2 regions of the Lachnoclostridium phocaeense genome follow, and region 2 is predicted to be linked to the other one. Evidence: predicted binding sites of a transcription regulator. Region 2 holds the regulator's gene; the other holds the start of a gene.
The links. Region 2 encodes HrcA, which represses chaperone genes, less so after heat shock. Its sites were predicted from a motif close to TGTTAGCACTCNNNNNNNNNGAGTGCTAACA; they were not measured.
Positions count from the first base shown of each region.

Region 1: a site for HrcA is predicted at 1,496-1,526, ahead of clpB (ATP-dependent chaperone ClpB). Genes of this name have one in related genera too.

Region 1 covers NZ_CAUGIN010000016.1:41,749-45,961, forward strand. Annotated here, with positions in the region: gene Q5911_RS08845 (hypothetical protein) at 1-370, shown strand, start outside; gene Q5911_RS08850 (hypothetical protein) at 446-886, shown strand; gene Q5911_RS14945 (GNAT family N-acetyltransferase) at 968-1,066, shown strand; gene Q5911_RS08860 (DUF3781 domain-containing protein) at 1,155-1,403, shown strand; gene clpB (ATP-dependent chaperone ClpB) at 1,609-4,209, shown strand.
Region 2 covers NZ_CAUGIN010000009.1:87,439-91,651, forward strand. Annotated here, with positions in the region: gene Q5911_RS06075 (MOSC domain-containing protein) at 1-488, shown strand, start outside; gene Q5911_RS06080 (hypothetical protein) at 575-868, shown strand; gene Q5911_RS06085 (RluA family pseudouridine synthase) at 941-1,858, opposite strand; gene hrcA (heat-inducible transcriptional repressor HrcA) at 2,071-3,114, shown strand; gene grpE (nucleotide exchange factor GrpE) at 3,132-3,821, shown strand; partial or broken gene Q5911_RS06100 (Hsp70 family protein) at 3,865-4,213, shown strand, end outside.

The DNA.
Region 1 (4,213 bases), on a different contig from region 2:
AGATAATTTTGGCTTTTCTCTTAATGGAAGTCATATAGGAAATCAGTATCTTGTTATAAAAAGCGATAAAATAGTACGACTTGATAATTATAAACATATAAATCAAAAGTCAAATGAAACAAGTATTGTTATTGATTTGGGTGGATTATATGCTGAGAATACTATTTTGCCTACAACGGTATCTACAATTTGGTATGATAATGAAAGTAGCAAAAAAATATACAACAATTTAAAAAGCATTATAAAAAGATATTCTGTTAGCATGATCAATGGATATATGATATTAAAAAATGCTTATGATAAAAAAGAGCAATTAAGATTTGTGACTATAAGTGCTCAAAGCCCAAAAGAATATGATTTAAAACTATAATTCCAAGTTGACTAAATTATAGTTTTTCAAGAAGTCGAACAAGACGACAAATCGAAGTTTGTGGAGGGAATGGCAATGAAGAAAAAAATAACATTATTATTAAGTTCATTGCTTGTATTTGCTATAATTGCAATTCTTATATTCGTAATATACAGGTCTTCTGAATCATATAGAAAAGACCAAGCTACAGGGAATATAACACAGTGGGATTGCTCAGTATCTTGTGCAGAATCCTCTGACGAGTATGTAATAACTTATTCTGATGTAAAGGTTATATCCCAAACAGGAGCACTGACGATTCAGAATAGAAATGATTTTGATATTGTTGTTCACTTACTAAGCGCGGGAGAGAAGGAAATTGTTTCTGATAACATTCCCGCAGGTGGCAGCTGTTCTTTTCTGAAAGTAACCGATAAAGAATATACAGTGGGTGTTCATGCCGAAGTAGATGAAAATACGGAAATAAAGGTATTTGTGTATGACGGTAAAAGTACGGAACCGTACGCAATATATTAGGCGATTAATAGACAAATACCAGTTATAGAGTTGAGAAAATCGCAAAAGATATGAAACTTGATTTGAGATGGGACGCCTAAAATGTTATTTGTTTCAAATGAATACAGAGGACAAGGAGTAGGAAAACAGTTACTACAATATGGTATTGAAAATTATGCAATAGGTGAACTGGTTGTATAGGGGAATCCATATCCATTATTGTATATGAAAAGAAATTGACAAATCCCTATTTGTATGACGAGCGATAAACTGGAATTTAAGGAGAAAAATGGAAAATAAAAAGATATTACTTGATAATATTGACAAAATTCATACAACTGAAATGGGAGTTGGTAGAATAAAAAGAAATCTAAAAATAGATACAGATGATGTTGTTGAGTATTGCAAAAATAAGATGCTAGATAAAAAATGCAATATATACAAACGAGGTAAAAATTGGTATTGTGAAGTTGAAAATATCAAAATCACTATCAATTCAGATAGTTATACAATTATCACGGCACATATTGTTAAGTAAATCCTAAGTTGCTGAACAGGAAATTAAAAATTGAAAGTGAGGATATTATGGGAATTTTTACTAGGTTGGGGTAGACGGTTGAAAAATTCAGAAATTAGCACTCGAGTGTTGACAGTGCTGATAAAAAGTGTTATATTCCTAATAGAACAGGAAAACCAGGTGCCTGAGAGGGCGCCTTTTCAGTGAAAGGCAAGGAGGGACCTTTATGAATATAAATAAATTTACACAGAAATCCCTGCAGGCGGTCCAGGACTGCGAAAAGACAGCAATGGAGTACGGCAACCAGGAAATCGAGCAGGAGCATCTTCTCTATGCTCTGCTGACCCAGGATGACAGCCTGATCTTAAAGATGATGGAGAAAATGGGACTGGATAAAAATCTGGTCGTGGACCGGGTGGAGCAGGCCATAGCAAAGCGGCCCAAGGTGCAGGGCGGCCAGCCCTATGTGGGACAGTATCTGAACAAGGCACTCATAAGCGCCGAGGACGAGATGAAGCAGATGGGCGATGAGTACGTCTCTGTGGAGCATCTCTTCCTGGCACTTCTGAAGCATCCCAGCCGGGAGATAAAGCAGCTCTTCCGGGAGCTGGGCATTTCCAGGGAGGGCTTTTTGCAGGCTCTCTCCACAGTGAGAGGCAACCAGAAGGTGACAAGCGACAATCCGGAGGCCACCTACGATACTCTGAACAAATACGGAACAGACCTGGTGGACCGTGCAAGAGACCAGAAGCTGGATCCTGTCATCGGACGTGACAGCGAGATCCGCAATGTGGTCCGGATCCTTTCCAGGAAGACAAAGAACAACCCGGTTCTGATCGGTGAGCCCGGCGTCGGCAAGACAGCCGTCGTGGAGGGACTGGCCCAGAGGATCGTGAGCGGCGACGTGCCGGAGACTTTGAAGGACAAGACGATCTTCTCCCTGGACATGGGCGCCCTGGTGGCCGGTGCGAAATACAGAGGAGAATTTGAGGAGCGTCTGAAAGCCGTTCTTGAGGAGGTCAAGAACAGCGACGGTAAAATTATCCTCTTTATCGATGAGCTCCACACCATCGTGGGAGCCGGAAAGACAGACGGCGCCATGGATGCCGGCAATATGCTGAAGCCCATGCTGGCCAGAGGAGAGCTCCATTGCATTGGAGCCACTACGCTGGATGAGTACAGACAGTATATAGAGAAGGACGCGGCTCTTGAGAGACGTTTCCAGCCGGTCATGGTCGATGAGCCCACAGTGGAGGACGCCATTTCCATCCTCCGCGGGCTGAAGGAGAGGTACGAGGTCTTCCACGGCGTGAAGATCACAGACGGCGCCCTTGTGGCTGCGGCCACCCTCTCCCACAGATACATCTCAGACAGGTTCCTGCCGGACAAGGCCATTGACCTGGTGGATGAGGCCTGCGCCATGATCAAGACAGAGCTTGACTCCATGCCGGCAGAGCTGGATGAGCTCCGCAGGAAGGTGATGCAGCTTGAGATCGAGGAGGCAGCCCTTAAAAAAGAGGATGACCGGCTGAGCCAGGACCGCCTGGCGCATCTGCAGCAGGAGCTGGCAGAGCTGCGGGCTGAGTTTGCCACAAGGAAAGCCCAGTGGGACAACGAGAAGGTCAGCGTGGAGAGAGTGCAGAAGCTGAGGGAGCAGATTGAGCAGATACGGGGCGACATCCAGAAGGCACAGCAGTCCTACGACCTGGAGAAAGCGGCGGAGCTGCAGTACGGGAAGCTTCCGGAGCTTCAGAAGATGCTGGAGGCCGAGGAGGCGAAGGTCAAAGACGAGGACCTCTCCCTTGTGCATGAGAGCGTGACAGAGGATGAGATCGCCAAGATCGTCTCCAAGTGGACCGGCATCCCGGTGGCCAAGCTGAACGAGAGTGAGAGGAGCAAGACCCTGCACCTGGCCGATGAGCTGCACAAGCGTGTGGTAGGGCAGGACGAGGCTGTGGAGCTGGTGACAGAGGCCATCATCCGGTCCAAGGCCGGAATCAAGGACCCGACAAGACCCATCGGCTCCTTCCTCTTCCTTGGACCCACGGGCGTGGGTAAGACAGAGCTGGCAAAGGCGCTTGCCCAGAGCCTGTTTGACGATGAGAATAATATGGTCCGCATCGATATGAGTGAGTATATGGAGAAATATTCCGTGTCCAGGCTCATCGGAGCTCCTCCGGGATATGTGGGGTATGATGAGGGCGGACAGCTCACAGAGGCGGTCAGGAGAAAGCCCTACTCCGTGGTCCTTTTTGACGAGGTGGAGAAGGCCCACCCGGATGTGTTCAACGTGCTCCTCCAGGTGCTGGATGACGGCCGTATCACAGACTCCCAGGGGCGGACCGTGGACTTCAAGAACACCATTCTCATTATGACATCCAATATCGGTTCAGCCTACCTGCTGGAAGGGATTGACGAGAACGGAAACATCAGCGAGGCAAGCCAGAAGGCGGTGACGGACGACCTGCGGGCTCATTTCCGTCCGGAGTTCCTGAACCGTCTGGACGAGATCATCATGTTCAAGCCTCTGACAAAGGACAACATTTACCACATCATCGACCTGCTGGTGGCGGACGTAAACCGCAGGCTGAGAGAGAAGGAGGTCGGCATTGAGCTGACAGAGGCTGCCAAGGCCCGCATCGTGGAGGGCGGATACGAGCCCATGTACGGCGCAAGACCGCTGAAGCGGTATCTGCAGAAAAATGTGGAGACAACGGCCGCAAGGCTGATGCTTGAGGGCAATGTGGGCAGCGGCGACACGATCCTCATAGATGACCAGGATGGAAAACTGACGGCCAGGGTAAAAGAGGGACTGACAGCTGTATAGTAGT
Region 2 (4,213 bases):
CCGTGATCACCCTCAGTGACAAGGGAGCTAAAGGGGAGCGGGAGGACAAGAGCGGCCCGCTGGTGGCGGAGATGCTGGAGAAGGCGGGCTATGAGGTCAAAGAGCAGCTGCTCCTGGCTGACGGGGTGGAATCTCTGAAGAGCCAGCTCATCCGTCTGGCTGACCAGAGGCAGGTCCATGTGATCTTCACCACAGGGGGCACCGGTTTTTCGCCCAGGGATCTGACACCGGAGGCCACCATCGCCGCCTGCGACCGGATGGCTGACGGGATCGCGCAGGCCATACGGAACTATTCCATGTCCATCACCCCAAGGGCTATGTTCAGCCGGGCTGTGTCCGGCATCCGCGGCGGGACGTTGATCGTCAATCTCCCCGGCAGCCCCAAGGCGGTGAGAGAGGCGCTGGACTATCTTCTTCCTCATTTGGACCATGGATTGGAGATTCTGAGGGGGACGGCCCGGGAATGTGCCCGCGATCACGAAAAATAAAGAGAAAATTCCCGCTTGTCTTTAGCGGCAGATGAGAGTAAACTGATGCTAGAACGACAGCCCGGGCAGGGCAGGAGGAGAGAGAGATGAAGATTTACGACACAGTAAAAAAGGAAGACGTGGAGATCGCTGATTACAAGGACCTTATCAAGATCATGCAGGATGGACGCCAGGTGGATCTGTACTTGAAGGAGAAAAAGTCGGATGAGGACGGGTACATGACCTGGGATGTGGAGCACTGGTCCAGCATTGCCCCCAAGCGCTTTATCCGCTGCTATTCCCTGGAGGGAAGAGTATTGGGAGAGTCTACCGGACACAATATCTATGATCTGGACAATGCTTTTAAGCCTGAGGAGGCTGCAAAGATCGAACTGAGCTAAAAGAGCGTGCAGAAAGCGGACGTGCAAAGAGAAGATCCCGGAGAAGAGAAAATGGTTCCGGGGTCTTCTTTTTCACTCTTGTGAAGCTGGAGAGAACGATGTGACCCGGAGCACTTTCTGCATATCCTCCGGAAGAGGGGCAGTGAATTCCATAGGTTCCCCGGTCATGGGATGGGGAAAGGACAGCCGGTGGGAGTGGAGAGCCTGCCGGCTGATGTGCGTCATATCCGGATTGTAGAGGTAGTCTCCAATGAGAGGATAGCCCAGATACTGCATGTGGACCCGGATCTGGTGGGTGCGGCCGGTTTCCAGCTTCAGTTTTACAAGGCTGTGGGGGCCGTAGTGCCCCAGCGTCTCATAGTGAGTGACTGCCTCTTCCCCCTTTTCAAAATCCACCATCCGCTCGATGATGGAGGTGCCCTTGCGGGCTAAAGGGGCACAGATGGTGCCGGCGGAGGGGAATACGTGTCCGGATACAATGGCCAGATACTCCCGCTCCAGGATCTTTTCTGCTGTCATGGTGGAGAGAATGCCGGCGCTGACCAGGTGCTTTGCCACCACAGTCAGGCCGGAGGTATCCCGGTCCAGCCGGTTGGAGCAGCGGAAGATGAAGGGTTTGCCCTGCTCTTTGTAGTACCATGCAAGGGCATTTGCCATGGAATTGGTGTAGTTGTTCATGGAGGGGTGTATGGGCATGCCTGCCGCCTTGTTGATGACGATGATATCTTCATCTTCATATACGATATCCAGGGGCAGATGTATGGGCGGTATTTTCCCGGAGACTCCGGTCTCGTGGATCTGGACTCTCAGGGTGTCTCCTGTCTGTACCTGTCCGCGCATATAAGCATGTACACCGTTTACAAGGATGCTCTGGGGCATCCTTTTTATGACAGAGAGATTCTGGCGGGAGTAGCCTTTTCGCCTGAGAACCTGTTCCACCCGTAGGCCGTCTTCTTCTTTTCCTATTATATAGTCGATGGTTCTGTCCATTTTTGTCCTTCCTTTCAGGCAGAATCTGGCCGCATGGGCCAGGTCAGAACTAGAGTATAGCATATAAAATAAGAATTTTCATAAATTTCACGTAAAGTGTAAAAAAATTATAAATCCTGTTGACAAACAAAAACCAGAGTGATACATTAGTAACCGTAGAGATTAGCACTCGTACCAAATGAGTGCTAACAATAAAAAAGGAGGCAGCCAGGATGCAGGTCAGAGACGGACTGGGTGAGAGAAAACTGAAAATTCTTCATGCGATCATCCAGAACTACCTGGAGACAGGGGAGCCGGTAGGTTCCAGGACCATTTCCAAGTACACGGACCTGAATTTGAGCTCTGCGACGATCCGAAATGAGATGGCGGATCTGGAAGAGCTGGGATATATCCTGCAGCCCCATACATCAGCGGGAAGGATTCCTTCCGACAAGGGATACCGCCTATATGTGGATATGCTGATGGAGGAGAAGGAACAGGAGCTTAATGAGATGCAGGAGCAGATGCTGGACAAAGCAGACAAGATGGATCAGCTCCTGAAGCAGGCCGCAAGAGTTCTGGCGGCGAACACCAACTATGCGACCATGGTTTCCACTCCCATGAACAGCGCCAACAAGCTGAAATTCATTCAGCTCTCCCAGGTGGACGATGAGCAGATCATTGCGGTGATCGTGCTTGGAGGAAATGTTATCAAGAACAAGATCATCAATGTAGATGAGCCGCTTGGCAATGAAAATCTTCTGAAGCTGAACATGCTGCTCAATACCACACTGAACGGTATGTCCATTGAGGAGATCAACCTGGGACTGATAGCAAGGCTGAAGGAACAGGCGGGCATCCACAGCGCGGTGATCAGCGATGTGCTCGATGCGGTGGCAGATGCCATCCAGTTAGATGAAGACATGCAGATCTACACCAGCGGGGCCACGAATATTTTCAAATATCCGGAGCTCAGCGACAAGAAGAGCGCACAGGAGATCATCAGTGCCTTTGAGGAAAAGCAGCAGCTCACAGAGCTGGTTACCCAGACTCTTTCCCAGGAAGACAACACAGGCATCCAGGTGTATATCGGAGACGAGACACCGGTGCAGACCATGAAAGACTGCAGTGTCGTCACAGCTACGTATGAATTGGGGGACGGCATGAAGGGAACGATAGGTATCATCGGCCCGAAGCGTATGGATTACGAACATGTGTTAAAATCGCTGAAACACCTGCAGGGTGAGTTGGATGCGATTTTCCATAATAAAGAATAAGAAAGGTGGATGGACCCTTGGAAGAAAATAAAAACAGCAAAGAAGTAAATCAGGAAAAAAGCCAGGAAGATATGGTAAAAGAGGCTGTGGAAGAGGCCAAGAAGACCGCTGCCCAGCAGGAAGATCAGGGCGAAGGCGGCGAATCCTCCGCAGAAGACGCGGAGAGAGCTGAGAAAGACAGCACAGAGAGCCCGAAAGAGGATGACGAGGAAGTTTCCTCCGAGGAGGAAAAGACCGAGGGAAAGAAATTTTTTGGCAGAAAGAAGAAAGATAAAAAAGATGAGAAGATCGAGGAGCTGACAGATAAGCTCACAAGACAAATGGCTGAGTTTGATAACTTCCGCAAGCGTACAGAGAGGGAGAAATCCCAGATGTATGAAGTTGGAGCGAAAGATATCATAGAGAAGATCCTCCCCGTTGTGGACAGCTTCGAGAGAGGGCTGGATGCAGTGAAAGAGGAGGAGAAGGACCACCCCTTCATGCAGGGCATGGATAAGGTGTACAAACAGATGATGACCACACTGGCAGAGATTGGTGTCAAGCCGATCGAGGCAGTGGGACAGGAATTCAACCCGGATTTCCACAATGCAGTGATGCATGTGGAGGATGACAGCTTTGGTGAGAACATTGTGGCTGAAGAATTCCAGAAAGGTTACATGTACCGTGACAGTGTTGTGAGACACAGCATGGTGAAGGTGGCCAACTAAAAAGCAAACAACGAAATTTAAAATATAACAGGAGGAATTAATCATGGGAAAAATCATTGGTATTGACTTAGGTACAACAAACAGCTGTGTCGCCGTTATGGAAGGTGGACAGCCGGTAGTCATCGCTAATACAGAAGGCGCAAGAACCACACCGTCTGTAGTTGCATTTACAAAGACGGGAGAGCGTCTGGTAGGGGAGCCTGCAAAACGTCAGGCAGTTACAAACGCTGAGAAGACAATTTCTTCTATCAAAAGAGAGATGGGATCTGATTACAAGGTATCCATCGACGGAAAGAAATATTCTCCGCAGGAGATCTCCGCTATGATCCTTCAGAAGCTGAAAGCTGACGCAGAAGGATACCTCGGAGAGAAAGTGACAGAGGCTGTCATCA